One region of the Pantoea sp. PvP021 genome, then DNA from elsewhere that is predicted to be linked to it. Evidence: predicted binding sites of a transcription regulator. Region 1 holds the regulator's gene; each other region holds the start of a gene.

The links. Region 1 encodes Fur, which represses iron uptake genes when iron is present. Its sites were predicted from a motif close to ATAATAATGAGAACNACTATCAA; they were not measured.
Region 2: the regulator Fur is predicted to act here: its motif matches at 5,695-5,717, upstream of ACVKSX_RS17255 (isochorismate synthase).
Region 3: the regulator Fur is predicted to act here: its motif matches at 8,404-8,426, upstream of ACVKSX_RS12820 (TonB-dependent receptor domain-containing protein).

What each region holds. Positions count from the first base shown of each region.
Region 1 is NZ_JBSRXX010000001.1:1,618,315-1,628,441, reverse strand. Features, by position in the region: gene glnS (glutamine--tRNA ligase) at 1-1,398, shown strand, start outside; gene ACVKSX_RS07530 (hypothetical protein) at 1,634-2,029, shown strand; gene fur (ferric iron uptake transcriptional regulator) at 2,101-2,544, opposite strand; gene fldA (flavodoxin FldA) at 2,893-3,423, opposite strand; gene ybfE (LexA regulated protein) at 3,556-3,831, opposite strand; gene ybfF (esterase) at 4,000-4,764, opposite strand; gene seqA (replication initiation negative regulator SeqA) at 5,015-5,563, shown strand; gene pgm (phosphoglucomutase (alpha-D-glucose-1,6-bisphosphate-dependent)) at 5,590-7,230, shown strand; gene kdpE (two-component system response regulator KdpE) at 7,507-8,181, opposite strand; gene ACVKSX_RS07490 (DUF2517 family protein) at 8,439-8,639, shown strand; gene ACVKSX_RS07485 (YbgA family protein) at 8,794-9,750, shown strand; gene phrB (deoxyribodipyrimidine photo-lyase) at 9,763-10,127, shown strand, end outside.
Region 2 is NZ_JBSRXX010000007.1:28,428-38,554, forward strand. Features, by position in the region: gene ACVKSX_RS17225 (enterobactin synthase subunit F) at 1-416, shown strand, start outside; gene ACVKSX_RS17230 (ATP-binding cassette domain-containing protein) at 460-1,251, opposite strand; gene fepG (iron-enterobactin ABC transporter permease) at 1,248-2,228, opposite strand; gene fepD (Fe(3+)-siderophore ABC transporter permease) at 2,225-3,214, opposite strand; gene entS (enterobactin transporter EntS) at 3,360-4,604, shown strand; gene fepB (Fe2+-enterobactin ABC transporter substrate-binding protein) at 4,599-5,567, opposite strand; gene ACVKSX_RS17255 (isochorismate synthase) at 5,745-6,923, shown strand; gene ACVKSX_RS17260 ((2,3-dihydroxybenzoyl)adenylate synthase) at 6,934-8,550, shown strand; gene ACVKSX_RS17265 (isochorismatase family protein) at 8,569-9,423, shown strand; gene dhbA (2,3-dihydro-2,3-dihydroxybenzoate dehydrogenase) at 9,420-10,127, shown strand, end outside.
Region 3 is NZ_JBSRXX010000003.1:251,144-261,270, forward strand. Features, by position in the region: gene ACVKSX_RS12770 (SDR family oxidoreductase) at 78-935, opposite strand; gene ACVKSX_RS12775 (winged helix-turn-helix transcriptional regulator) at 1,034-1,414, shown strand; gene ACVKSX_RS12780 (cytochrome ubiquinol oxidase subunit I) at 2,196-3,608, shown strand; gene cydB (cytochrome d ubiquinol oxidase subunit II) at 3,610-4,614, shown strand; gene ACVKSX_RS12790 (DUF2474 domain-containing protein) at 4,616-4,789, shown strand; gene ACVKSX_RS12795 (helix-turn-helix domain-containing protein) at 5,008-5,877, shown strand; gene ACVKSX_RS12800 (hypothetical protein) at 6,096-6,290, shown strand; gene ACVKSX_RS12805 (siderophore-interacting protein) at 6,623-7,405, shown strand; gene ACVKSX_RS12810 (PadR family transcriptional regulator) at 7,478-8,017, shown strand; gene ACVKSX_RS12815 (SelT/SelW/SelH family protein) at 8,026-8,322, opposite strand; gene ACVKSX_RS12820 (TonB-dependent receptor domain-containing protein) at 8,562-10,127, shown strand, end outside.

The DNA.
Region 1 (10,127 bases):
TTTGAGTGGAGCGGTGAGGTCTGTTACTCATCAAACTATTTCGATCAGCTCTACAACTATGCCATCGAGCTGATTTCCAAAGGACTGGCCTACGTTGATGAACTGAGTCCGGATGAGATTCGTGAATATCGCGGCACCCTGAAAGAGCCGGGTAAAAACAGCCCTTATCGCGATCGCAGCGTGGAAGAGAATCTGGCGCTGTTTGAGAAGATGCGAAACGGTGAGTTTGCCGAAGGCACCGCCTGTCTGCGCGCCAAAATCGACATGGCCTCTAATTTCATCGTGATGCGCGATCCGGTGCTTTACCGCATCAAGTTCGCGGAACACCACCAGACCGGCAATAAGTGGTGCATCTACCCGATGTATGACTTTACCCACTGCATCTCCGATGCGCTGGAAGGCATTACGCACTCGCTCTGTACGCTGGAGTTTCAGGACAACCGCCGTCTCTATGACTGGGTGCTGGACAACATCACAATTCCGGTTCATCCGCGTCAGTATGAATTCTCGCGCCTGAATCTGGAGTATGCGGTGATGTCGAAACGTAAACTCACTCAGCTGGTGACCGAGAAGCACGTAGAAGGGTGGGACGATCCGCGCATGCTGACCGTTTCAGGTCTGCGTCGTCGTGGTTACACCGCCGCTTCTATCCGTGAGTTCTGCCGTCGTATTGGCGTGACTAAGCAAGATAACATCGTGGAGATGGCTTCGCTGGAGTCCTGTATCCGTGATGATCTTAACGAGAATGCGCCCCGCGCCATGGCGGTTTTAGATCCGCTTAAAGTGGTGATCGAAAACCTGCCAGCAGGCCATAGCGAAATCGTCACCATGCCAAATCATCCGGGTAAACCGGAGATGGGCACGCGTGAAGTGCCGTTCTGCCGCGAGATCTGGATCGATCGCGCGGATTTCCGTGAAGAGGCGAACAAACAATATAAGCGTCTGGTGCTGGGCAAAGAAGTCCGCCTGCGTAACGCCTATGTGATTCGTGCTGAGCGGGTCGCCAAAGATGAAGCGGGCAACATTACCTGCATCTACTGCACCAGCGATGTTGATACGCTGAGCAAAGATCCAGCCGATGGCCGCAAAGTCAAAGGCGTGATTCACTGGGTTTCTGCGGATCACGCGCAGCCAGCTGAGTTCCGTCTGTATGATCGTCTGTTCAGTGTGCCAAACCCGGCTGCTGCAGAGGATTTCCTGGCGGTCATTAATCCTGAGTCACTGACCATCAAAAACGGCTTTGTTGAACCCAGCCTGCGCGATGTGGAACCGACAACACCGTTTCAGTTTGAACGTGAAGGTTATTTCTGCGCCGACAGCGTTTACTCGAAACCGACGCAACTGGTGTTTAACCGCACCGTCGGTCTTCGTGATACCTGGACCAAAACGGGCGAATAAATTTTTTGGGGCTGACCTCATAAAATGACAAAAGGGCGATTTATCGCCCTTTTTTATTGCCCCGATTTTTACCATCGCCGACGTTTATTCTGCACTAACCACAACCGGTTCAATACCGCCTTGTGGGAGTAATCTGAGTTTAAAAAAATTAATCAATTTCAGGATGTGAATTGTCAGCTTTCAGGTAGGCTATCCGCTCTCAGAGGTTGCAAAGCGGGTTACAGAAGGAAAAAAAATGACAGTTCTCGCCCAGGAAGCCAAACACAGTGTCGTCGTTTTACATCAGCTCATTGAACGTATTTTTAATCAGCCAGCCGGATCTGACGACAGTTTCCAGCTGCTGATGTCCTATTTTCATCCTGAATTTCGCATGGTGACCCCACAGGGCAAAGAGTACAATCTGAACGAGGTCGAGGATCTTTTCCAGCAGTTACAAGGGCAGCGGGAAGGGATGCGCATTGCCACCTGTGAACATGTCATTCTCTCTCATCATGAAAAAGAGATCGTCGTACAGTATCGCGAAATGCAGATGATGAACGGCAATAACCAGAGCCGCATTTCGCTGGCCATTCTGGATTGCAGCAGCTCCATTCCACGCTGGCGCTATCTGCAGGAGACGCTGGTCGCGTGAGGTGAGGGCAGAAAACAGACGAAAAAAAACCGGTGAATTCACCGGTTTTTTTATTTCAGGCCGCGCCAGCGTTACTGGTCGTGCAGCGTTTCGTCTTCACGGCAATCGCCCAGCGTACAGTGTCCATAGAGATAGAGGCTGTGGTTGGTCAGCTTGATGCCATGGCGGGTCGCGATTTCACGCTGACGCGTTTCAATCGATTCGTCGCTGAACTCGATAACCTTGCCGCAATCCAGGCAGATCAGGTGATCGTGGTGATGCTGCTGCGTCAGTTCGAAGACAGACTTGCCGCCTTCAAAGTTGTGACGAGTCACAATACCGGCATCATCAAACTGGTTCAGAACACGGTAAACGGTCGCCAGGCCAATCTCTTCGCCAATGTCGATCAGGCGTTTATACAAATCTTCCGCACTGACGTGATGGCACTCAGGTTCCTGAAGCACTTCCAGAATTTTCAGTCTGGGCAGCGTTACTTTCAGGCCAGCCTTCTTTAATGCGGTGTTGTTGTCAGTCATGCGGATTTTGTCCTGTTACTAATATTCACTTTTGTGGCTTATCGCCTTGAATGTCGATCTGTGCTCATTCTCATTTGCGTCTCATTATAGAACTGAAGCGATGAAATGAAAACCAGAGGGCGTGTCTGAATCATCATGGGCTATTGGGGATTCGTCACCGGGCCGGGGAAGATTCTGACAGAGGTCTGTTAGCACATCACTTAGTCTTGCCGCCTGAGAAAATAAGCGGAAGATCGATGCGGGTATTCTACAGATTAAACGGAGAAAGTTAAAAAAATGTGGCTATTATTTCTATAGGCATTTTCATTGCCTCAATGTGAGCTGGCGCTCACATTGAGGCGGGCAGGATCAGGCTTCGATGATCTCTTTCAGCTGCAGTTCATCAAAAATCTGCTTAACCCACTGGTCAACACGCTGGCTGGTCAGCTCAGGCTGGCGATCTTCGTCAATGGCCAGACCCAGGAAGTGGGTATCATCGGCCAGGCCTTTCGAAGCTTCGAAGTGATAGCCTTCAGTTGGCCAGTGTCCGACAATCACGGCACCGTGCGGTTCGATAATGTCGCGAATCGTGCCCATGGCATCACAGAAATACTCTGCGTAATCTTCCTGGTCGCCACAGCCAAACAGCGCAACCAGCTTGCCGTTAAAATCGATCTCTTCCAGCGTCGGGAAAAAGTCATCCCAGTCGCACTGCGCTTCGCCGTAGTACCAGGTCGGAATACCCAGCAGCAGGATATCAAACGCTTCCAGATCTTCTTTTGTGCTTTTTGCGATGTCATGGACTTCTGCAACATCTGTACCCAGCTGTTTCTGGATCATTTTTGCAATGTTTTCGGTATTGCCGGTATCGCTGCCGAAGAAGATGCCTACGAGTGCCATGAGTAAAATAACCTCTTAAATCCTGATGATGAGATGTGTGCCGCAGCACATTTCAGCGAATAATAGCAGACGAGAGAAAACCGGTGAACGGTTAAAGCCCCGACATTTGCCTCTGCGTGCGATTTGCCCGCATTAATCCAGTTTGAGCTGTGCCAGTAGCATCTGTTCAATCAGTTCGCTACGGCTGAGATTGCGCTGTTCTGCCAGCGTATTGAGTGCATCGACGGCGTCACTGTTCATTTTCAGTTCGACACGACGAAGCCCGCGTCCTTTGTCACGTTTCAGTTGATTGCGCTTGTTAATGCGCAGCTGTTCATCACGCGAAAGCGGACTGGTTTTGGGTCGACCAGGGCGGCGCTCATCAGCAAAGAGATCGAGCGTCGTGCGGTCAGTCTGTTCTTTTGCCATGGCTTAGTAAAACTGAATGGGGGCGGGCGCCAGACACTCACCGCGCAAATTATAAATTATTGGCCATTGCCGCAGCAAAACTGACCCGCGGCAAAATTTTAGCGCGCCATCATACTTCACGCTTACGCCGGACGCCAATCCTAAACCTTTGCCGCCATCTATTTGCTTTTAAAGCGCAAAAAAGCGACGGACACTGCGCAAAACGGCATCGGGTTTCTCTGCATGAACCCAGTGTCCTGCGCCACCGATCACATGCGCCTGAGCGGCCGGGAACTGCTGCAGCAACGCATCGCGATAGCTGTTATCCAGATAGCTGGAGTCGCCGCCGCGAATAAACAGCGCCGGGTGATTCCAGGCGGGAACCGGCTGCCAGCCAGATATTGTGGTGTAGTTATCCCACAGCACCGGAACGTTGAAGCGCCACTCCCCCTCCTGGAAGGATTTCAGCAGGAACTGGATCACCCCTTCTTCCTCGATCAGCGTTCGCATGACCTTCGCCGCCTCGCTGCGGGATGAGACGCCCGCATCGGTGACGGCACGAATGGCGGCAAATATCTGGTCATGACGGCGCGTCTGGTAATCCACCGGGGCGATATCGATCATCACCAGGCGCTCAATGCGTTCCGGCACCAGCGCGCTCATGGTCATGGCGATTTTACCGCCCATCGAGTGTCCGATCACCGCGACGCGATCAATGCCATGTGCATCCAGTGTTTCGACCATATCCTGCGCCATTACAGCGTAGTTCATCTCGTCAGATCGTGGTGAAAGTCCGTGGTTGCGGACATCTACCTGCAGCAACGGACCGGCATCTTTCAGCCCGCGCGCCAGCACGCCAAGGTTATCGAGACTGCCAAACAGACCGTGAATAAGCAGGATGGGCAGAGAATCAGCAGGGGATTGTTCAGTTTGCAGACGGGCGTTCAAAATCATAGCAAAGTTCTTAAGTTTGAGACCTGAGCTTAGGTTATCATGGTTTCACCTTTTCAGGCGCGCCGGTTCCGGCGGCATTAGGACATATTCTGACTTTTGCCCGTAAACCGTTTGATTGCTAACAACCCGCCTGACTTTAACTTTATAATCCTGATGTTAGAACCCACACACCCTTTGAATTGCCTGACTATACTCAGAGCTTTTCAGGAAACAGGTGGTTCTGTCATGAGAAAGAACCGTACGGAATAAGATGAAAACGATCGAAGTTGACGAAGAGCTCTACCGTTATATTGCCAGCCACACGCAACACATTGGTGAAAGCGCATCCGACATTCTGCGTCGTATGCTGAAGTTCACGGCCGGTCAGACTGCACCCGCTTCGCCTGCACAGCCAGCCTCAAAAGATGCAGCGAAAGAGTCCCAGCCTGCGTCTGTGGGTTCGCGCCCGCAGGATCGTGTCCGCGCGGTGCGCGAGCTGCTGCTTTCCGATGAATATGCGGAGCAGAAGCGGGCGGTGAATCGCTTTATGCTTATCTTGTCAACGCTCTATCGTCTTGATACCGCAGCCTTTGCTGAAGCTACTGCATCTCTGCAGGGCCGCACCCGCGTCTATTTTGCAGGTGATGAGCATACGCTGTTGCAGAATGGCACCCATACTAAGCCGAAGCATGTGCCCGGCACGCCGTACTGGGTGATCACCAACACCAATACTGGTCGTAAATGCAGCATGATCGAACACATCATGCTCTCGATGCAGTTCCCTGCGGAACTGACCGAGAAAGTTTGCGGCACCATTTAAAACTTAAGCGTCAGGGAGCAGCGCCAATGGCCAATCACCCACGTGCCGGGCAACCCGCCCAGCAGAGCGATTTGATTAACGTTGCACAATTAACGTCACAATATTATGTCCTGCAGCCCGATGTGGCGAACCCGGAACATGCGGTGAAATTTGGCACTTCCGGCCATCGCGGCAGTGCAGGGCGTCAAAGCTTCAACGAGATGCACATTCTGGCGATCGCTCAGGCGATTGCCGAAGAGCGTAAAAAGAATGGTATCACCGGGCCTTGCTACGTCGGTAAAGACACCCATGCGCTGTCTGAACCCGCCATCCTGTCTGTTCTGGAAGTGCTGACGGCGAACGGCGTTGATGTGATTGTGCAGCAGGATAATGGCTATACGCCGACCCCTGCGATCTCGAATGCGATTCTTGAGCACAACAAAGCGGGTGGCGCGCTGGCTGACGGCATCGTGATTACGCCGTCGCATAACCCACCAGAAGATGGCGGCATCAAGTACAACCCACCTAACGGCGGACCTGCTGATACTAACGTTACCAAAGTGGTGGAAGATCGTGCCAATCAGCTGATCAAAGATGGCCTGAAAGAGGTGAAACGTCTGCCGCTGGAGCAGGCGATGGCCAGCGGTCATGTGGTCGAGAAAGATCTGATCCAGCCTTATGTTGAAGGTCTGGCAGAGATTATCGACTTCCAGGCGATTCAGAAAGCGGGCCTGAAGCTGGGTGTGGATCCACTGGGTGGTTCCGGTATTGCTTACTGGCAGCGTATTGCTGAGCACTACAAGCTGGATCTGACGCTGGTGAATGACGCGGTCGATCAGACCTTCCGCTTTATGCATCTGGATAAAGATGGCGTGGTCCGCATGGACTGCTCGTCTGAAAGCGCAATGGCAGGCCTGCTGGCTTACCGTGACAAGTTCGATCTGGCGTTCGGCAACGATCCCGATTATGACCGTCACGGCATTGTGACCCCAGCGGGTCTGATGAATCCAAACCACTATCTGGCGGTGGCGATCAACTATCTGTTCCAGCACCGCCCACAGTGGGGTCAGGATGTTGCCGTGGGTAAAACCCTGGTCTCCAGCGCCATGATTGACCGTGTGGTCAACGACATTGGTCGCAAGCTGGTGGAAGTGCCGGTTGGTTTCAAATGGTTTGTTGATGGTCTGTATGACGGCAGCCTCGGTTTCGGTGGCGAAGAGAGCGCAGGCGCTTCATTCCTGCGTTTCGACGGTACGCCGTGGTCTACGGACAAAGATGGCATCATCATGTGTCTGCTGGCCGCTGAAATTACTGCAGTGACCGGTAAAAACCCGCAGCAGCACTATGACGAACTGGCAACGCGCTTTGGCGCACCAAGCTACAACCGTCTGCAGGCATCAGCCACCTCAGCGCAGAAAGCCGCGCTGTCGAAGCTGTCACCGGAGATGGTCAGCGCTGATACCCTGGCGGGTGATCCTATCACCGCTCGTCTGACTGCCGCGCCAGGTAATGGTGCATCTATCGGCGGTCTGAAAGTGATGACGGAGAATGGCTGGTTTGCTGCCCGTCCTTCAGGCACCGAAGACGCTTACAAAATCTACTGTGAAAGCTTCCTGGGCGCTGAACACCGCGCGCAGATTGAGAAAGAAGCCGTTGAGATTGTCAGCGAAGTGCTGAAAAACGCCTGATTAGTCGGGCAGATGAAAGATACGCTCGGTACCATTAAGGTTGCTGGTAAAGTCCAACCCGGCTAGCTGTTGGATCGTGCCAGCACAGGAAACAGGATCAGATCGGAAAGACGCAAAAGATGTCATCCATGACAGCTCGGCCCGCGCCATCCATGGCGCGGGACGCTTTCCTCCTCTGACCCTGTTCCCTGCGCCTCGGGGTTTATCCGTTGCGGTCAGTATTTGCTCAGATTTGAGTTTGTTTGCAGTCATGAAAGGCGCCTCTGGCGCCTTTTTTTATGGCATAAAGCGATAGCCGATCCCGGTTTCCGTCAGCAGATGAGCCGGTTGTGTCGGATTGGCTTCCAGCTTCTGGCGCAGATGTCCCATATAGATGCGCAGATAGTGGCTGTGCTCAACCGCATTGGGTCCCCAGACCTGGCTCAGCAACTGCCGCTGCGTCAGCACCTTGCCGGCATTGTTAAGCAGAATACTCAACAGACGAAATTCAATCGGGGTAAGGTGAATCTCGCTGCTGCCGCGCTGTACCCGTCGTGCGGCGAAATCGACGCTGACGTCGGCGAACGTCACCCTGGCATCCGGCTGCTGGCCACTATGACGACGCAGCGCAACCCGGACGCGCGCCAGCAGTTCGCCAATGCCAAAGGGTTTAGTCAGATAGTCATCTGCCCCCGCATCCAGTGCGGCGATCTTATCCTGCTCATCGCTGCGCGCTGACAGCACAATCACCGGTATGGCGCTCCACTGGCGCAGGTCACGAATGAAATCGGTGCCATCTCCATCCGGCAGACCCAGATCCAGGATCACTAAGTCCGGCTTGCGGGTCGCCGCTTCAATCAGTCCGCGTTGCAGTGTATCGGCATCAAACACCTTAAGGGCTTCATTTTCCAGCGCCAGCCGGACAAAGCGCCGGATCTCTTTTTCATCTTCAACGATCAAAACCGTGGTCACGCAATACCTGCCTTGAGTGGGGACCGAAGCGCTACTTTATCAACATTTTATGCTGGCGTCCGCGACCATAATCTGTCGGCCCTTTCAACGCTAACGCAACCAGGCGGTAACCTTTTTGTAACTTAATTACAGGTTAATTCTTAAACAGCAAAAATAGCGGCAAATAAGTGGTCAGATGAGTAGTAAAATTACACAACCTGGCGTAAAGTTGAACACAGATCACATTCACACTATTTCACTTACCGGGAGGAGAAACCATGTATCGGGCTTATCCACGTTATAAAATTATTGCGCGACGTACGCTGGTGGTTCTTCTCGGCGTACTGGCGCTTCCTGTTATGCTGTTTCGACAGGATCGGGCACGTTTCTACAGCTATCTGCACCGCGTCTGGTGTAAGACCAGCGCCAAGCCGGTCTGGCTGGCGCAGGCTGAAGCGGGTGGTGGCGCGTTCTGGTGATTTCCCCTGCCGCAAAACAGGCCTGGTCAACTGACCGGGCTTTTTTTTGCGTTTTTTCTGAGAATAAGCGATCCGGAATCCCGTTTTAACCCTTTATTCCTGACCATTTTACGCTACACTTAAACCTCTACAAGATTTCGGAGGTTGTACAAGTATGAGCAACAAAATCCCCGTTGGAATCAGTGCATGCCTGCTCGGCGACCGCGTCAGATTTGATGGTGGGCATAAGCGTCTTACTTTTGCGACCGACGATCTCACCCCATTTGTCCGTTTTGAGCCCATCTGCCCTGAGATGGCGATTGGTCTGCCAACGCCGCGCCCGGCATTGCGTCTGGTGAAGCAGGGCGATGATGAGCTGCATCTCTGCTTCAGCAAAGATGGCGGAGAAGAGGTTACGACGCAGATGCGTGACTGGTCTGCTGAGCGGGTAAAATCGCTGCATCACCTCTGTGGCTATATCCTCTGCGCCAAATCACCCAGTTGTGGCATGGAGCGGGTGCGGGTCTATGAGCCCGATAACAACAATAACCGCAAAGCAGGCACCGGTATTTTTACTGAATTCCTGCAGCGCGAGATGCCCTGGCTGCCGCTGGAAGAAGATGGTCGTCTGCACGATCCCGCCCTGCGTGAGAACTTTATCGGTCGTGTCTGCGCGCTGCATGAATTTAATCAGATGTGGGAAAGCGGTCTGACCCGGCATGGACTGATCGCCTTCCACAGCCGTTACAAGCTGATGATGCTGGCGCATTCGCAGGAGAAATACCGCGAGCTGGGACCCTTTGTCGCCTCCATGAGCCAGTGGGAGTCGCTGGACGCCTTTGCCTTTGAATACCGCAATCGCATGATGGAACTGATGTCACGTCCCGCCTCACGTCGCAATCACACCAATGTGCTGATGCATGTGCAGGGCTACTTCCGCACGCATCTGAGTTCACCGCAGCGCCAGGAGCTGGCAACGCTGATTGACCGCTATCGTCAGGGCACACAACCGCTGCTGGTGCCGATTACCATTCTCAAACACTACATGGCGGAGTACCCGCACCCGTGGCTGGCCCAGCAACGCTATTTCGATCCCTATCCCGAAGCCTTGTGCTTACGCTACGGACAGTAATACAGGAGGAGTATGACCACCCATCTGGTCTGGCTGCGTAACGATTTACGCGTCAATGACAATCTGGCGCTGCACGCCGCCTGCCGCGACAGCGATGCAAAAGTGATTGCGCTCTACCTTGCCACGCCAGCACAGTGGCAGCAGCATGACATGTCACCGAAGCAGGCGGCGTTTATCCACGCCAGTCTGTTGCAGGTGCAGCGTGCGCTGGCGGAGCGGGGCATTGAACTGCACTACCAGGCGTGTCACGCCTTCAGCGACAGTATTGATGCGCTGCTGCAGTTCTGCGCTAAGCAGCAGGTCGATCAGCTCTTCTACAATTACCAGTATGAAGTTAATGAACGCCAGCGCGATGCGGAGGCTGAAAAGCGTCTCGA
Region 2 (10,127 bases), on a different contig from region 1:
TGCTGGATACCTGGCCGCCGGAGACGCAGAACTGGGATGAACGGCGCGGTGAAAACGTGCTGGATCCGGCGGTGCTGGAAGAAGTTAATCGTGAGCGCGAGCAGTTTATCGCTGCGCAACGGCAGCAGGCCGGTGAAGGAATGGAGGCACTGTTTACCACCATTGAAGCCAACTACGCCAGTTCAGTGCGCCTGCTGGCAACAGCGCGCAGTGCCCGCTTCACCGGACACGCAACTCTGTTCCTGGCGGAACAGACGCAGCAGCCCGGTCAGGATGCGCGCCGCGCCTGGGCGCCCTATGTCGGCAAGCTGACTATCTGGCCGCTGGACTGTGCGCACGTCGAGATCATCTCACCGCGCATGTTCGAACAGATTGGGCCACGACTGCAGCAGTGCCTGGTGTCGCTGAATCCCTGAACCGTTCTGACTTTGCGCTTTCTTCGGGTGGAGAAAGCGCAGGTCAGCCTCTTCCCAGCGGCACAATCATCGGCGTACCGGCCACCGGATCGTTAATGATGATGCAGCGCAGGCCGTAGATCGCTTCTATCAGTTCCGGCGTAACGATCTCCGCCGGTTTCCCTTCGGCAATAATTTTCCCGTCTCGCATCGCAATCAGGTGGCTGGCATAGCGGCACGCCTGATTGAGATCATGCAGCACCACCACCAGCGTACGGCCATGCTGCTGATTGAGATCCTGCATTAATTCCAGCAACTCAATCTGATGGGCGATGTCGAGCCAGGTGGTCGGTTCATCCAGCAGCAACAGTGGCGTCTGCTGAGCCAGCACCATCGCAATCCACACCCGCTGCCGCTGGCCGCCAGAGAGCGTATCAACCTGCTGCTGCGCCAAATCTGCCACGCCGGTAGCCTGCATTGCCTGCTGAACAGCCGTCTCATCTTCCTGTCGCCAGCGACCAAACAGCGACTGGTGCGGATAACGCCCGCGCGCGACCAGTTCGCTGACGCTGATGCCCGCTGGTGCATTCGAGCTTTGCGGTAGCAGACCCAGCCGACGCGCCACCTCTTTGGTAGCGTAGTGAGTAATCGCATTGCCATCCAGCAGCACCTGGCCTTTCAGGGGCGAGACCAGGCGGCTTAAGGTACGCAGCAGCGTCGACTTTCCACAGGCGTTGGGGCCAATAATAACGGTCAGTTCACCGTCGGGGATCGCGACGGTGAGATTCTCCGCCACGATTTTTTTGTCATACCCCAGCGTCAGCGCGTCGCCCTGCAAACGTGTTTTCACTGTCATTGGCGTCGCGCCTCCCGTACCAGTAAAGCAATCAGATAGAGTCCGCCCAGGCTAACCGTGATGACGCCAACCGGCAGCTGATAAGGCAGGAAAAAGTGCTGCGCGGCGTAATCCGCGGCGGTTAACAGCAGCGCGCCGCACAAGGCAGCCAGCGGCAGCGCGCCTTTGATACCGCCACATAGCCGACGAGCAATCTGCGGTGCCAGCAGCGCAATAAAGGAGACAGGACCGACCAGCGCGGTAGAGGCGGCGGTGAGGATCACGCCCGTCAGCATCAGCAAAACGCGGCTGCGTTCAACCGGTACGCCCAGCGCGCAGGCAGTGTCGTCACCCATCTCCAGCAGACGCATGCGCCGGGCCAGCATGCTTGTCGCCAGCAGCGCCAGCAGAAGCACGGTAATCACCGGCGTCGTTTTCGCCCAGGTAATGCCGTTGAGTGAACCGGCGCTCCAGAGCCCGGCGCTCAGTGCCGCCTCCAGTGAGGCGCTGATAATCAGCCAGCTGTTCAGCGCCATCAGCAGCGCCCGCACGCTGATGCCCACAATGATCAGACGAAAGGTCTCCACGCCGTTGCGCCAGCTGAACAGCCAGACCACGCCCGCCGTGAGCAGTCCGCCAAGCAGTGCCGCCAGCGTCATGCCCTCCATGTTTTGCTGGAACAGCACCAGTGCCACCAGGACGCCGCTGTAAGCGCCGGTATTGAAACCCAGAATATCGGGGCTGCCCAGCGGGTTGCGCAGCAGCGACTGAAAAATTGCCCCGCTGACGCCCAGTGCCGCACCAATCAGCAGCGCCATCATGACGCGCGGCAGTCGCCACTCCAGTACAATCAGCTGTATGTTACGCGCCGCCTCGCCGTTGATAAGGGCCCACAACTGGCTGGCGGAGATCGGTAAGGTGCCGCGCGTAATGCTCAGAAAGGTCAGCACCCCGCAGGCCACCAGCAGCATCAGCGCATTAATCATCACCCGTTTCATAGCTGCCCTCTTCCCGACTTGCGGCGCACCAGCACAATCAGCATCGGCGCGCCCAGTATGGCCGTGACAATCGACACGCGCAGTTCGCCCGGTACCAGCAGCCGTCCCAGAATATCGGCGGCCAGCAGCAAACAGGGGGTGATAAGAAGGGTTCCGGGCAGCATCCAGCGATGATCGTTACCCAGCAGCCAGCGGGCCAGATGTGGCGTCATTAAGCCGACAAACGCGATGGGGCCGACAGCGGCTGTCGCCGCCCCACTCAGCAGCGCAATAGCCAGTAATCCCACCAGCTGGGTACGCATCACCCGGGTACCCAGCGCAGTCGCCATATCACCGCCCATACTCAGGCTGTTGAGCGAACGCGCCAGCAGCAGCGCCAGCAGGCTACCGGCGACTACCGCCGGAAAGGTGGTGCGCAGAATGGCAAAATTGCGGATATCCAGCGAGCCACTGTGCCAGAAACGCAGATGATCGTAGATGTCAGGATTGAGCAGCGATAAACCAGAGGTTAACCCCTCCAGCACCGCGCCCAGCGCCACGCCTGCCAGCGTCAGACGCACCGGATTAACGCGGCCACCGCCCAGCGCACCGGTCAGCGCCACCAGCAGGGAGGCCAGCAGTGCGCCCGTAAAGGCAAAGCCAAGCCAGTCCGCGGGGGAGTCAGCGCCAGACAGGGCGATGCCCAGCACCACCGCAAAGCCCGCACCGGCGTTGATACCGAGAATGCCGGGATCGGCCAGCGGATTGCGCGTCAGGCTCTGCATCAGCGCGCCCGCCAGACCTAAACTGATCCCGGCCAGCAGACCCGCCAGGGTGCGCGGCAGTCGGGCATCGCGCACGATGACACAATCGACGCGGTTACAGTCGCTGAATAAGGCCTGCGTGACATCATGAAAGGGGATAGATTTGGCACCCAGCATCAGGCTGAGCGCGAGAAGCAACAACAGCAGCATCCCTGAACCTGCTATTGCACGAAGTTGACGCATAACGTTTAAACCTTCACCGATTCATTGAGATCGCAGCACGAGTCATTATGATAATGATACTTGTTATCGTTATTAGTGATTTTTTGTATGTTACCATGACTCCCGGACTCAATGATGAGGAAAATGGGTGCAAAAAAGCGACGTTATGAACAAACCCTCCCACTTTATCGATCTCAGCCTGCTGAGAACCCACCCCGCCTTTCGCGCCATTTTTATCGCCCGCTTTATCTCCATCGTCGCCCTCGGCATGCTGGCGGTGGCGGTACCGGTTCAGATTCAGCAGCTAACGCAGTCGCCGCTGCTGGTGGGTCTGGCGGTGACGCTGGCCAGTGCCGGCATGTTTATCGGCCTGCTGACCGGCGGCGTGCTGGCGGATCGCTATGAGCGCCGACGTCTGATCCTGTTTGCCCGATCCACCTGTGGCCTGGGCTTTGTCGCCTTATGCATCAATGCCCTGCTCCCTTCGCCGTCGGTGATCGCCGTCTTTGTGCTGGGACTATGGGATGGTTTTTTCGGCGCGATAGGCGTCACCGCGCTGCTGGCGGCGACGCCGGCGCTGGTCGGGCGTGAAAACCTGATGAAAGCAGGTGCGATTACCATGCTGACGGTGCGATTTGGCGCGATTCTCTCACCCGCCATTGCCGGACTGGTCATCGCGCAGGGCGGTGTGGCGTGGAACTACGGACTGGCGGCGTTCGGCACGTTGCTGACGGTGTTAACCCTGCTGCGGTTGCCGCGGCTTGCGCCACCGCCGCAGCCGCGTGAGCATCCGCTGAAAGCACTGGTCAGCGGCGTGCAATTCCTGTTTGCCAGCCCGATCGTTGGCATGGCGGCGCTGGTCGGCGCGCTGGTGACGTTAGCCAGTGCGGTGCGCGTGCTCTATCCGGCGCTGGCGCCACACTGGCAGGTCGGCGTGACGGAGTTAGGGCTGATGTATGCCGCCGTTCCGCTGGGTGCTGCCACAGGTGCCCTCACCAGCGGACGGCTGGCACAGTCACCGCAGCCGGGCCGCCTGATTCTGGCGAGTGCTATTGCTGCTTTCGTCGCGCTGGCTCTGTTCAGCCTGATGCCGTGGTTCAGCGCGAGTCTGGTCTGCCTCGCGGCCTTTGGCTATTTCAGTGCCATCAACAGCCTGGTGCAGTACGCGCTGATCCAGACGCTGACGCCTGATGCGCTGCTCGGCAGGATCAACAGCCTCTGGACAGCGCAGAATGTCACCGGCGATGCGATAGGTGCAGCGATGATTGGCGCGATGGGTTCACTGTTGTTGCCGCAGCAGGCGGCCAGCCTGGCTGGTCTGGCAGCCACCGTGCTGGGCATCATCATGTGGCTGCTGATGGCGCGTCTGCGTCGCTATCAACCGTCTGCACCGGCGGAAACGGGATCATGATTTAACGAACAACGTCTCCAGCCGCGTCAGCAAATTGCTGGCGCTGTAGTAGTCGAGCCGGAAGCTATCCAGCCCCAGCGCATAGACCGCTTTTGCGCGCACAGCTGGGGTCTGCGCCAGGAAAGGGTTGCTCATCACCTGTGCGGCGGTGGGCTCTTCAGCGGCAAACAGCAGATATGATTGACCATTAAGGCCTGCCGCCAGATTTTCTCCTGACAGTTGCAGGATATCTTTACGCTGTCCCATGCTGTGACCAGACTGAAGAGTGGCCGGCGGCGTCGCCAGAGTGAAGCCCAGTTGCTGCAGTAATTTCCCCTGCGCCGATGCATCCGTCCACAGATTGACTGCCCGGCCATCCCCGTTCCACACCATCGCTGATACCGGCTGCGGCGGCAGGGTCAGCTTCGCTTTCAGAGCCTTTTCTCGCGCATCAAACTCAGCTTTCCGGGCGGCAGCTTCCGCTTCATGCCCGGTCGCCTCCCCCAGCAACGTCACCAGTTGCTGCCAGCTTTTATCGTCGTAATTCACCACCAGCACCGGCGCAATCGCCGCAAGCTGTTCAACCAGTTTGATCGCCGAATCATTCCCGGTGGCGCTGACCACAATCAGGTCTGGCGCTTCAGCAGCAATCGCTTCTGCACTGGGCTCACCAATGTAGAGACGTTTTACGCCGCGCTGTTTGGCCACTTCGCCCCACTGACGGAAGAATCCCTGCTTATCAGCCAGCCGACTGCCGGGTGCGGTTGCGCCACTGGCGACGACCGGCGCATCAATCGCCAGCAGCGAGCCGGTCAGGGTAACGCTGGTCGAAACGATACGCATCGGTGCCTGGGTCAGTGTGATATTGCCTGTTGTCCCGGCGACAGTTCGCGGCCAGCCGGTCTGGGCAGCAGCGGTAACGCTGAACAGGCTGATGCTCAGGAAAAACAGCGCTATCGCCGATGTGACACCATGTTTACTCATAGATTTTCGTCCACTTTTACCCGGAAAAAGAGAGAGACCATTTGTGCTGATTTAACCGGCCATGCCAGCTGAATCGCCGCGTAATTATTGACACTTTCGGCTAATCAACGTAGGTTACTGGCCCACAATACAAATGATAATCATTATTAGTTATCTTATCATTTATAGGTGGAAATTATGGTGGAATCGCTGGCGTTTGAACATCCCTTGTTGCAGGATTTCCCGGCACTCTGCCGTGGCTTTCTGTTTACCTCTCCCTGGCAAAGCCTGACCACACAGGGCTGTTTTACTACCCTTACCGCGCCGGTAAGGCAGGGTGAGCAGCTGACAGGGGAGTTTCAGCAGCAACTACAGCACCATTTTGCTTCAGCCAGAAAACAGGGCATTGCCCATCCCATTCTGGTGGGTGCAATCCCCTTCGACGTGGATCAGCCCGCTGCGCTGTTTATCCCTGAGTCGTATCAGACCTTTAACCGTGACGATCTCAACGCCAGTGCCTCTCTGGCTGAGGCTGAACTGCCGCAGGTGCGTCGCCGCACGGCGGTGCCGGACCATGACATTTTCATCGACATGGTTGCGCAGGCGGTGGCGGCTACGCAGCGCGGCGATCTGGATAAAGTGGTGTTGTCGCGGCTGATGGATATCGTGGCGGAACAGCCGGTTGATACGGCCGCCCTGATGCAGCGCATCGTGGCGCAGAACCCTAACAGCTATCACTTTCATCTGCCGCTGCCCGATGGTGGCGCGCTGGTTGGCGCCAGCCCGGAACTGATGATTCGTAAGCAGGGCCGCCAGTTCAGCTCCTGTCCGCTGGCCGGTTCAGCGCCGCGTCATCGCGATCCGCAGCGTGACCAGGCCTCTGGCGACAGCCTGATGCACTCAGCAAAAGATCGTCATGAGCATAAGCTGGTCACGGATGCGATGCGCGCGACGCTGCAGCCGCGCAGCCGCCTGCTGTCGGTCCCCGAGACACCTTCACTGCTGACCACCGCAACACTGTGGCATCTCGCTACGCAGATTCAGGGTGACGTGCTGGACGATCGCGAAAATGCGCTGTCACTGGCCTGTCTGCTGCATCCGACACCGGCCCTCAGCGGCTTCCCTCATCAGCGTGCTCAGGCGCTGATTCAGCGACTGGAGCCATTTGAACGTCAGCTGTTTGGCGGCATCGTCGGCTGGTGTGACGATCAGGGCAATGGCGAATGGGTCGTCACCATTCGTTGCGGTACGGTGAATGGCCCGCGGGTGCGGCTGTTTGCGGGCGCAGGCATCGTAGCGGACTCACAACCTGAATCAGAATGGCGTGAAACCGGCGTCAAACTCGACACCATGCTTCGCGCTTTTGGACTGCAATAAAGGAACCTGTATGACGATTTCCTACAGCCGCTGGCCGGACGATCTGGCCGCACGTTACCGTGAAAAAGGCTACTGGCTCGATCTGCCGATGACAGACATCCTGGAACGTCATCGCGACAGCGAGAGCGTGGCGGTGATTGATGGCGAACGACAATTTACCTATCGCCAGCTGGCGGCGCTGAGTGACAACCTGGCCGCGGCATTGCAGCGTCGCGGCCTGAAGTCAGGCGATACGGCGCTGGTGCAGCTTGGCAACGTGGCGGAATTTTACCTGACGCTGTTTGCCCTTTTCAAAATCGGCGTTGCCCCGGTTAACGCCCTGTTCAGCCATCAGCGCACCGAACTGGCCGCCTATGCCAGTCAGATCTCGCCGAGCCTGTTAATTGCCGATCGCAGCCACGCACTGTTCGCCGATGATGCGTTTATTACGCAACTTTGCCGCGATCAGCGTTCACTCCAACAGGTGATCCTGCGTAATGACGCTCAGACGGAAAACAGCCTCGACGCCCTGCTGGCTGAACCCGCGGGCAACTTCATCGCAACCCCGACCGCAGGCGATGAAGTCGCCTTTTTCCAGCTGTCGGGTGGCAGTACCGGTACACCGAAACTGATCCCACGTACCCATAATGATTACTACTACAGCATCCGTGAGAGTGACGTTATCTGCGATATTACCGCCGACACCCGCTACCTGATCGCCCTGCCCGCCGCGCATAACTTCCCGATGAGTTCGCCGGGCGCGCTGGGCGTTTTTTACGCGGGCGGACAGGTGATCTTAGCCGCCGATCCCAGCGCAACGCTCTGCTTCCCGCTGATTGAAAAGCATCAGGTCACCGATACCGGCCTGGTTCCGCCCGCCGCCAGTCTCTGGCTGCAGGCGATTCAGGAATGGGGCAGCAATGCTGCGCTGGCCTCGCTGCAACGCATTCAGGTCGGTGGCGCAAAGCTGGGTGAAACACTGGCCGCGCGCATCCAGAACGAGATCGGCTGCACCCTGCAGCAGGTATTTGGTATGGCGGAAGGTCTGGTGAACTACACCCGGCTGGATGACGATGAGCAGACCATTCTCACCACGCAGGGACGCCCGATCTCCCCGGATGACGAGGTATGGGTTGCCGACGATCAGGGTAACCCATTGCCAGCAGGCTCCATCGGTCGCCTGATGACGCGTGGTCCTTATACCTTCCGCGGCTACTACAACAGCCCGGAACATAACGCCGCCAGCTTCGATGACCAGGGCTTTTACTGCTCTGGCGATCTGATTGAGATCACGCCCTCTGGCAACATCATCGTGCAGGGCCGGGAGAAAGATCAGATCAACCGGGGCGGCGAAAAGATCGCAGCCGAAGAGATCGAAAACCTGCTGCAGCGCCATGCGGATGTGATCCACGCTGCACTGGTCTCCATGAGCGACGAGCTGATGGGTGAAAAGAGTTGTGCCTTTATCGTCACCCGTCAGCCGGTTAAACCGGTGGCGCTGCGTCGTCACCTGCGTGAACTTGGCGTGGCAGAATTTAAGCTGCCCGACCGTATTACCTGCGTAGATGCCCTGCCGCTGACCGCGGTCGGAAAGGTGGACAAAAAACGTCTGCGCCAACAACTTGCCGATCAACAAGCGCAAGCCTGATCTGTCCGGAGATTTTCAATGGCTATTCCACAACTGACCTCTTATCCGCTGCCAGCCGCTACCGAGTTGCCCAACAACAAAGTGAAATGGATGCTGGAGACGGACCGTGCCGCCCTGCTGATCCACGATATGCAGCGCTATTTTCTCAACTTCTGGGGCGAAAATAGCCCGCTGGTTGAGCAGGTAGTCGACAATATTGCCCGCCTGCGTCGCTACTGCAAAGCGCAGGGTATTCCGGTGTTTTACACCGCTCAGCCAAACGCGCAGAGCGATGAAGATCGTGCGCTGCTCAACGACATGTGGGGACCGGGCCTGAATAAACATCCCGATCAGCAGAAGATCGTGGATGCGCTGGCACCGGATGAGGACGATCAGGTCCTGACCAAATGGCGCTACAGTGCATTTCACCGCTCGCCGCTGGAGTCGATCCTGCAGGAGATGGGTCGCGATCAGCTGATTATCACCGGCGTCTATGCCCATATTGGCTGCCTGACCACCGCCACCGATGCGTTTATGCGCAATATTCAGCCGTTCATGGTGGCCGATGCGCTGGCTGACTTCAGCCGTGAGGAACATATGATGGCGCTGACCTACACCGCGGGCCGTAGCGGAAAAGTGGTGATGACCGCCGATCTGATGCCTGTGCCACTCAGCAAAGATGATTTGCGCGCGTTGATCCTGCCGCTGCTGGAAGATGATGAGGTGCCGGAAGATGATGAAAACCTGATTGATTACGGTCTGGACTCAGTACGCGTGATGGCGCTGGCGGCACGCTGGCGTCAGGTACATCGTGATATCGATTTCGTCAGCCTGGCGAAAAACCCGAGCATTGATGGCTGGTGGGCGCTGCTGGCGCGGGAGCCGGCGAAATGAGCCACACATTCGACTTCAGCGGTAAAATCGTCTGGGTAACCGGTGCCGGCCAGGGCATAGGCTATCATACTGCGTTAGCCTTTCATCAGGCTGGCGCACAGGTTGAGGCCTTTGATCAACGTTTCAAGGGCCATGATTACCCGTTTCCCTGCCACACGATGGATGTGGCCGATCCGGCGCAGGTCAAAACGATCTGCCAGCGCGTATTGGCCGTGCAACCGCGCATTGATGTGCTGGTCAACGCAGCCGGTATCTTACGGATTGGTGCCACCGATGAGCTGTCGTTTGCCGACTGGCAGGCGTGTCTTAACGTCAATGCGGGCGGCGCGTTTAATCTGTTCCAGCAGACATTGCCACGCTTTCGCGAACAGCGCGCCGGTGCCATCGTCACCGTCGCGTCTAATTCGGCTCACGCCCCGCGTATCGGCATGTCCGCTTATGGTGCTTCAAAAGCGGCGCTGCGCAGTCTCTGTCAGACCGTGGGTCTGGAGATGGCGCCCTATGGCGTCCGCTGCAACATCGTTTCACCGGGTTCTACCGACACCGATATGCAGCGCAGCCTGTGGCACACACCGACGGGTGAGCAGGAGATGATTGCAGGCTTCCCGGATCAGTTCAAGCTGGGTATCCCGCTGGGCAAGATCGCGCAGCCGCAGGAAATTGCGGCCACCGTACTGTTTCTCGCGTCGGATCTTGCCAGCCAT
Region 3 (10,127 bases), on a different contig from region 1:
AAAGTGGCATACCCAACGGGAATTCGGACAGGAGAGTGAGGTGAGCGGACCCGATTGTCCGCTCATGAGAGACAGAATTAACGGTTCGCCAGTGCCGCGCGAATGACTGCCTGCCAGGTGGTGGTGGGGCGACCGATGAGCTGGCTTAGCTGACGGGAGTCATCGAACAAACCGCCTTTCTCTGCACTGGCATCAGAATCCGCCAGCATTTCCGCCAGACCTTCTGGCAGGCCTGCGTTTTTCAGCGCCGCCGCAAACTCACTCTGAGAGAGATTGACGTAATCAACCTTTTCACCGCTCTGTGCGGCAATCTCCGCAGCAAACTGCGCCAGCGTGTAGCTGTCATCACCTGCCAGTTCATACACTTTGCCCGCCTGATCCTCACGGGTTATCACTTCTGCCGCCGCTTCAGCATAATCCTGACGCGCTGCCGAGGCGATACGACCTTCACCCGCTGCGCCAATAAACGCATGATGCGCCAGCGCCGGTGGGATGCTGGCTGCGTAGTTCTCGCTGTACCAGCCGTTACGCAGCAGGGCGAACGGGATGCCAGAGGCTTTCAGCAGCGCTTCTGTTGCACGGTGTTCAACGCCCAGGCCCAGCGGCGAGGTATCTGCATGCAACAGGCTGGTATAGGCGATAAAGCCCACGCCCGCCGCCCGAGCAGCCTCGATGACGGCTTTATGCTGCGCTTCACGCTGGCCCACTTCACTACCGGAGATCAGTAGCAGCTTATCCACGCCTGCAAAAGCGGCCTCCAGCGTCTCTGGCTGGCCATAATCGGCCTGGCGGACAATGACGCCCAGCGCTGCGAGATCGGCCGCTTTGGCAGGCGTACGGACGGCGGCAATAATTTCTCCCGCCGGGACTTTTTTCAGTAATGCATCAATCACGAAACGGCCCAGCTGGCCGGTGGCACCTGTAACTGCAATCATGTTAATACTCCTGTGGCTGTTGGTGAAATTCAGACTAGTGTATAAACTAATTTTTAGTAAGTACTTACAGAATTGTTAGTTTGAGGTGGATAAGTTAAATGTCTGAAAAAATGAGTGAAAAATTTATCCGCGGTGAATTGCTCAACGTCAACTGCCCGTCACGTGACGTGCTGAAACGCGTAACCAGCCGCTGGAGCGTATTAATTCTGCTGGCCCTGCAGGACCAGACGCTGCGCTTCAGCGCGTTGCGCCGGACGGTCGGTGGCGTCAGCGAGCGGATGCTGGCGCAGAATCTGCGCTACCTGGAAGAAGATGGCTTCGTGCAGCGTATCGCCTACGATGTGGTGCCACCGCACGTGGAATATCGCTTAACCCCGCTTGGACGCGAAGTCGGTGAACAGGTTGTGGGGCTGGCTGACTGGCTGGAGCTGAACCTGAGCCGGATTCTGGCACAGCGCGAAAAATCTGCGGCAGAGTAAAATCACCCTGTATCAGCCGTCATAACGTGACGGCATGGGTATACTCGCTGCAAAATTTCTGACCCCATTTGTCTGTCATCTCACTTCCTGAAAGCGCGATAACGTAACGGCAGCGCAAATAATCCAGTCGATCTTTTCGCACGGTTGCTGGTTATTAAATCGTTTTATGAATCTCTGGCCCGGAATAATCGACTACCCGCAGCGCGCTGTTAATTCATACCTTCTTTTTGACTCATTTTATTAACATCTCTGATGGCGCTTAAAAGCGCCGTTCTGCGTTTTTTCTGTCAGAAGTTATAGCTGCATTAGCCAGGCAAAAGCAAAAAAGCAAACAAAGCGGCAGAGGTAACTATTTACTCTTTTAACCTGTTAAAAAATAAGGGTATTTAATTTGGAGGCTCTAAAATTTGACCTCTACTGAATCAGGGTTTATAACAAAATAGTGCCTGAAAACAGCCTGTTGAAGGCATTTTTCAGGCAAGGTTCGCTTTAGCGCGATCGATTTTTAAAGTACAAATTACCGTAACATTAACGACACATAAACACGCTCTGATTAACCTTTAGGCCTTATTTTTAAATAAATAATTCCCGTCAAAAACAATGATCAGAATCAATAAAGACTGTTATAGTTTTCATTAACCCCACTGTTTCTATTTCCTCGCCGCGAATAGTTTTAAATTTGCGGCGGGAATTTCAATAAGCGCAGAGAACCAGGCGCATCAGGCTTAAGTTGTTAATTATAAGTAAATACATGGTGTTCTATGTGGCAAAGAGGTAAGCAATGTTCGGATTAGATGCCTTTCATCTGGCCAGGATTCAGTTCGCATTTACTGTTTCCTTCCATATTATCTTTCCCGCCATCACCATCGGTCTCGCCAGTTTTCTGGCCGTGCTCGAAGGTATGTGGCTCAAAACCCGCGATCACACCTATCGCGATCTCTACCACTTCTGGTCGAAAATCTTTGCCGTTAACTTCGGCATGGGTGTGGTATCAGGACTGGTCATGGCTTATCAGTTCGGGACGAACTGGAGCGGCTTCTCGGAGTTTGCTGGCAGTATCACCGGTCCGCTGCTGACCTATGAAGTACTGACGGCGTTCTTCCTGGAAGCGGGCTTCCTGGGCGTGATGCTGTTTGGCTGGAATCGCGTGGGTCCCGGGCTGCACTTCTTTGCCACCTGCATGGTCGCCCTCGGTACGCTGATTTCCACCTTCTGGATCCTGGCCTCTAACAGCTGGATGCATACGCCTCAGGGCTACATCATCCAGAATGGCATCGTGGTTCCGCAGGACTGGTTCAAAATCGTCTTTAACCCCTCATTCCCTTATCGCCTGTTCCATATGTCTGTAGCGGCGTTCCTGGCGAGTGCTTTCTTTGTGGGATCGTCGGCGGCCTGGCATCTGTTGAAGGGGAATAACAATCCCGCTATCCGCAAGATGTTCTCAATGGCGTTGTGGATGGCGCTGATTGTCGCGCCGATTCAGGCGATGATTGGTGATGCTCATGGTCTGAATACGCTGGAACACCAGCCTGCCAAAATCGCGGCGATTGAAGGGCACTGGGAAAACCCACCGGGTGAAGCCACACCGCTGATCCTGTTCGGCATCCCCGACATGGAGCAGGAACGTACCAAGTATGCGCTGGAGGTGCCTTATCTTGGCAGCCTGATTCTGACGCATAGCCTGGACAAGCAGGTCCCGGCGCTGAAGTCCTTCCCGAAAGAGGACCGGCCTAATTCAACGGTCATCTTCTGGTCCTTCCGCGTGATGGTGGCGCTGGGCCTGCTGATGATTACGCTGGGCGTAGTCAGCCTGTGGCTGCGTTTTAAAGGGCGTCTCTATGAGTCGCGTCCTTTCCTGTGGTTTGCGCTATTGATGGGACCGTCGGGTCTGATTGCGATTCTGGCAGGCTGGTTTACCACTGAAATCGGTCGTCAGCCGTGGGTTGTCTATGGCGTGCAGCGCACGATTGATGCGGTCTCGGCACATGGGGATATGCACATGAGCATCAGCCTGCTGGCCTTTATTCTGGTCTACAGCTCGGTGTTCGGCGTGGGGTATCACTACATGATGCGTCTGATTAAGCAGGGACCGGTTACCGGCGAAGGCCATATCACCGAAGAGGGTGGTCCTGGTCAGAAGAAAACCCCGGCGCGTCCGCTTTCCGCTGCCACCTTTAAGGATGGAGACCACTAAGATGATCGATTATTCCGTTATCTGGTTTGCGATTATCGTTTTCGCAACCCTGATGTATATCGTGATGGATGGCTTCGACCTGGGTATTGGTCTGCTGTTCCCGTTCAATAAAGATGCTGGCGAGCGCGACATGATGGTTAACACCGTCGCGCCGGTCTGGGACGGAAATGAAACCTGGCTGGTTCTGGGTGGCGCTGGCCTGTTCGGCGCGTTCCCGCTGGCCTATGCGGTAATTGCCGATGCGCTGTCGATTCCGCTGACCGCTATGCTGATTGGCCTGATTTTCCGTGGAGTCGCCTTTGAGTTCCGTTTCAAGGCGGTAGAAGGCCATCGGGCGTTCTGGGACAAGTCGTTTATTGCCGGTTCAGTCATCGCCACCTTCAGTCAGGGTGTGGCCGTGGGTGCGTTGCTGGATGGTATTCCTGTTGAGGGACGTCGTTTTGCCGGTTCCGCAATGGACTGGCTGGCACCGTTCCCGCTGTTCTGCGGCGTGGGTCTGGTTGTTGCCTACGCGTTGCTGGGCTGCACCTGGCTTATCATGAAGACCGAGAACGAGCTGCACCGTAAAATGTCTGCGCTGGCTACGCCGCTGGTGATTGCGCTGTTAGTGATTATCGGCATCATCAGCCTGTGGACACCGTTTGCGCATGCGGATATCGCGCATCGCTGGTTCAGCAAACCCAACCTGTTCCTGTTCCTGCCGGTTCCGGTATTGGTGCTGCTCTGTTCCTGGGGCATTGTGCGCGCCATTAAGCGCGAGGCGCACTATTCACCGTTCCTGCTGACGCTGGCGCTGATCTTCCTGGGCTTCTCCGGGCTGGGCATCAGTATCTGGCCAAACATTATTCCGCCATCAGTGACCATCTGGGCTGCCGCCTCACCGCCGCAGAGCCAGGCCTTTATGCTGGTGGGTAGCCTGCTGATTATCCCGATGATCCTGGGCTACACCTTCTGGAGCTACTACGTGTTCCGTGGAAAAATCAAAGCAGACGCAGGATATCATTGATATGAAAAGCCTCAGCAGCATGAAAGACCACAATCACAATGAAGAAACGAAAGCGCCATGGTGGAAGCGTGTGATGTGGCTGGTGTTTATCTATGCCGCCAGCGTGCTGGCGCTGGGCGTTGTCGCCTCGCTGTTCCGTATGATGATGACAGCGGCCGGAATGCGCAGTCATTAGTTGTCGCAGGCTCCGTCTTACAGCTATCCGGCGCAGTTTTTATCAATAATCAGAAGGCTGACGTAAGTCAGCCTTTTTTAGTTAGTAACCTAAGCAATTAATGCGGAAACGCCCTGAACGGGCGCGCAATGCTTACCCTTTCCTTACACCGATTTGCGATTTTTGTTATCCTTTTGTAACTGAAATCCCAGTCCTAACCTGCGTCGTAAATCGCCATCATGCTCAGTCAGGCCATTAAAAAACAGCACATCAACGATCTGGTCGAGTGGATTGAAGCCAATCTCACCGACGATCTTAATATCGATCAGATTACCCTCAAGTCAGGTTATTCCAAATGGCACATGCAGCGCATGTTTAAGGAGATGACCGGACAGACCCTGGCGGCTTACACCCGTAAACGGCGTCTGACGATGGCCGCTATGGCGCTGCGTCTGACCCGCATGACGCTGATCGATATCGCCGTACGTTTTGGTTTTGATAACCAGCAAAATTTTACCCGGGTATTCAAAGGTCACTTTTCGCTGACGCCTGGCGCGTTTCGCCGTATTTCCCATTTGCCGGTTAAAAACTTCCATGGCCGCATTCTGGTGCGATCGCTGGCAGAGCGTGCAACGCTGGTGGAGCGTGAGGAAGAGCTGCATCTGTGCGGAGAAACGCTGGAGTGGGAGTGTAAGTTTGGCGATTACATTGCCGATCGCGATCACCGGGTGGCTGAACAGGCGCGGCAACTGGTGGCGCTGGCGGGCGGCCGCGTGTCGCAGGGCTGGTTAGGCTTTCAGTATGGCCCCGGCCATAGCTCTGCTGATCAGCAAAATATCAGCCTGTTTCAGGCGCTGGAGCCGCAACATGCCGGGCTGCTGGGTGACAACACCGCCAGCTGGAGCGAGGTTCGTGGACTCTATGCGTCGATCCGCTGGAGCGGCAGCCCGGAGCAGCTGACACGCTTTATCGAGGATATCTACTATCAGCATCTGCCAGCACTGGGTGTATCGCGTCGTCCAGGTAAAGATCTGCTGCGTCTCGATTTTGCGCACTGTAAGCCCGACTGGCTGAGCGGCGTTTTTTCTATTCCGGTGATGCAGGCTTAGCCAGCAGGGCAGGGTGTGTGGCTCCCGACCCTGTTAATGCATAATTCGTGCGGTAAACCGTGACAAACCGCACGATTTTATAAAATAACTCGCCGTTCTGGCGTAAAATCCTCTCCCGAAACCCTGCCATGCCTGAATCATCGTGCATCTGTGCCAGGGCTGGAATATTTACCTGCATTTCAGGCCTTTTCTGGTCAAAAAAACAAACGAAGACAACTATGCGACGCTTAATGATTTCACTGATCCTGGCATTGCCTGTCATGGCGATGGCACAACAGGCTGAACCTTTTTCACCTCCTGCCGGACTGCATCCGCACTCTCAGGCCACCCAGCATGAAATTCTGGGTGATGGTGAGCTGCCGGAACACACCAGCAGCAATCCTTCCCTCTCAGGATTCAACGACACACTGTAAGTGGTCACGCGCTGCCAGAATGTGCGGCGCAACATCTATGCCCGGCTCGTCAGGAGCCGGACAGTTTCCGCCTTCTCTGCCTGCCCCCGTAAACACGCCGCACCTGCTGCTTACCTCTCTCTGAATGCTCTTATCAGGGCCGCTCTTCGTCTGCACTACGCACACCCGTACCGGCATAAAATATATCTTAAGCCGCTGGATCGCATTTTTCGTTCTTGTAGTGAAGATATATCATAGCTAATCTTGGCACTTCAGATGAGAATGATTGTTATTCCATTATTATCAGCATGCCCTTGAGTCACGGGCATCCATCCCGTTTCAGGAGAGAAATTTTGCCTGTATCAGCCGATCAGCGTGTACCACAGCGCGTCCGTAATGAATTGCGTTTCCGTCATATTCAGGTCGCGAGTAAAACTAACATTGCCGGTAAATTCTGGCGTATCCGGTTCAGCGGCAGCGATCTGGCGGGCTTTACGTCGCCAGGCTTTGATGACCACATTAAGGTTTTCTTCCCTTCCGCTGAAGGGGCCACACTGGCTCTGCCACAAATCACCGATGCAGGGATTGTCTGGCCCGAAGGGCTGCGTCCGCAGGCGCGTGATTACACACCGCTGGAATTCGATGGTGAATCTTCACTGACCCTCGATTTCTATATTCATGAGCAGGGCGTAGCCAGTGACTGGGCAACTCAGGCGCAGCCTGGCGATCGGTTGATTGTCGGCGGGCCACGCGGCTCGCTGGTGGTGCCGACCGATTACGCATTCCAGCTCTACGTCTGTGATGAAACCGGGCTGCCGGCTTTTGCGCGCCGTCAGCGTGACGCCCGGGCGCAGGCGCTGCATCTCTATGCCTTTACCGATGAAGCGACGGGCCGCGACTATTTATCTGATACGGCTGATGTGACGACAAACTGGCTCGGCAGCGGCCAGATGCAGAAAGCGCAGCTCAGCCAGCTGATTGCCCGGCTGGATCAGATCACTATCCCGACGGAAGATTACTTTGTCTGGCTGACCGGCGAAGGTGAGTTTGTTAAAGCGCTGTGTGACTACTTTACGGTGCAGCGCGGCCTCAACAGTGACTTCGTACGGGCGGTGGCCTACTGGCACCAGAAGTAAGCCGCTAAGGCAATTGAGTTTTGCCAGGCGGCGCACTACCATCAATCCCACTTTTTCGCAGCAGGGCAGGCCATGAAACAGCATCCGACTTCCACTTCATCTGAGGATCAGACTGCGCGCGCAGGCAGTTGCAGCGGACGGCGCAAGCGACGTGAAAAGATGCTGGAAGCAAGTGAGATTCGCCTGCTGATGCTCCATTTCCTGGCGCACAATGCCGCGCACGGCTATGAGCTGATCAAGTCTGTTGAGGAGTTGTCAAAGGGAGAGTACTCGCCCAGTCCGGGGATCATTTACCCCAACCTGACGCTGCTGGAAGAGATGGAGGCGATTCAGGTGGTGGATGCGCAGGCAACGCGTAAAGCCTACCGCCTGACGGCATCGGGAGAAGCGCAGCTGGCAGAGAATCGTGAAACGGTCACCAGCCTGATTACACGGCTCTCTACGCTGGCAATTCTGGTCAATAACCGCAGCATTCCTGCTGTTGAGCAGGCGATTCATGGGCTGAAGGTCGCGCTGAACCGGCGGCTTGCGCAGGAAGATATCTCAGAAGCCGCGCTGCAGACGCTGATTAAGGCGCTGCACGACGCGGCAGAAAAAATCACCCTCAGCTAATCGCGGAGTTAGCTGACTTCAGTTTTGTGTTTGTCGATGTGGCCCAGCGTACGATCCGGGAAGCAGATGTCCCGCACACGCTGTTTCAGCGTGGTCGCATCCGGGAAGCCACCATCCCGCTTACGTTCCCACAGCAGATGCTCATCCAGCGTAATCTCAAAGATACCGCCGGTGCCCGGTTTCAGCGTCACCTCCGCCAGATCCTCAGCGAACGTATGCAGAAGTTCCTGTGCCATCCACGCTGACCGCATCAGCCAGTTGCATTGCATACAGTAGTGAATAACAACCACAGGTTTTTGCGCCATAACTCTATTCCTTTACGTGTTGATAAATGCCAATGCATTCGGGTTAACAATTTGTGCGCTGTGGTTTATATCTAAATGTAAATAATATTGATAATGATTATCAGTTGCATTAAATTCCGGGCGATAATTACTACACCAGCATGACGTTCTGACTTTTCACGGCTTTTATGCGGAGCCGTTTTACTGTTGCCAGCAAGCAAGTGAGCGAATACTAACAATTAATCAGGTAATTCGCGCCTATGTCACCACGTTTTCGGAGATTGACGCAACCGCGTCTGACTCAACTGGCGTTGCTCGCCACCTTCATCAATACCACCTGCACTTATGCTGCGGGCAGTGAATCTGCCACGCTAACCCTTTCTGATCGCTATGGCAGCAGTGCCGAACCGGTAATGACGGTGACAGCACCGGAAATCAAAAAAACGGCAGGCAGTAAAACCTCGCTCTCTGCCAGCGATCTGCAACAGCGTGGTGCCACTGACTTCGGATCGATCATGCGCTATGAACCGCTGATCAGTGCTACCGGTACCCGTGGCGGTTCATCAGCCGGTAAGAGCGGTTTTGATCGGGCCGGTTATACCGGCTACAACATTCGTGGCCTCGAGAGCAACCGCGTCGGTCTGGATGTGGACGGTATTCCGTTGCCGCAGGCCACTGGCCGCAGCTATGTAGGACGCGCAGGTCTCGACAGCTTTGGCATTGGCCGCGATTACATCGATCCTTATATGTTTGGCCGTATTGAGATTGAGAAGGGCGCCACAGCAGTGGAACAGCCGAACACCTCGATTGGCGGCAACGTCTCGTTCCGTAATAAGTCTCCCGACGATTACCTGCATCCCGGAAAAGCGACCGCGTTCAGTTATCAGAGCGACTATGACTCATCCAGTCGCAGCTGGCATAACGGCATCACCGCCGCTGCCGGTGACGATGAACTGCGCGGCATCTTTGTTTACAGTCGCCGTGACGGACAGCAGACCCGTAACAACAGCGGCACGCTGGATGCGTATCCCGCTAACTGGCACTCCGACGCCTTTATGACCTCCGGCATCTGGCAGCCCAATGATGCTCACAAGCTCAGCGCGACGGTCGATTACTATCACAAAACCCACCACAGCCATTACGACAGCTGGAGCACTTCAGGCAATACAGTCTGGGGGACGGCACAGCAGCAGAGTGATACCCGCCGCTGGGGCATCAGCCTGGCGGATGAGTACACCCCTTACAATGACCTGGTCGACAGCCTGACGACCCGCGTTTACTGGCAGCAGACCCAGGCGCATGACAACACCCGGATGCCGTCGAGTGCCACCGCCAGGCAAACCGTCTATTCCGATTACAACAGCGACAGCTTCGGTTTTGACACCCGCGCGCTTAAAAGCGTCGGGCGACATGAACTGAGTGCCGGGCTGAATGCGCGCCTGGTGGATACTGAGCGACCTTTCCGTCAGTCACCGCCAGCCAGTGCTTTTACTGCGATCATGCAGCCGCAGGCTAACAGTCGCAGCTACACCGTGGGTGGTTATCTGCAGGATACCATCAGCTTCGATGCTGACGGACATCGGGCGGCCATCGTGCCTGGCGCGCGCGTGGCCTATCAGAACACCCGACCGCGTGATGTGGCGACGCTGACCACGAACAGTAGCGTGCTCGACGCCAGCGAAGTTTCAGCGCTCTATGGATCGCCAAACAGCGACACCCAGATATTGCCGTCTATCGCCTTCCAGTACGATCTCACACCGAAGCTGATGACTTATCTGCAATATACCCGTGGCGCGCAGTTCCCCAACGATACGCAGCTTTATGGT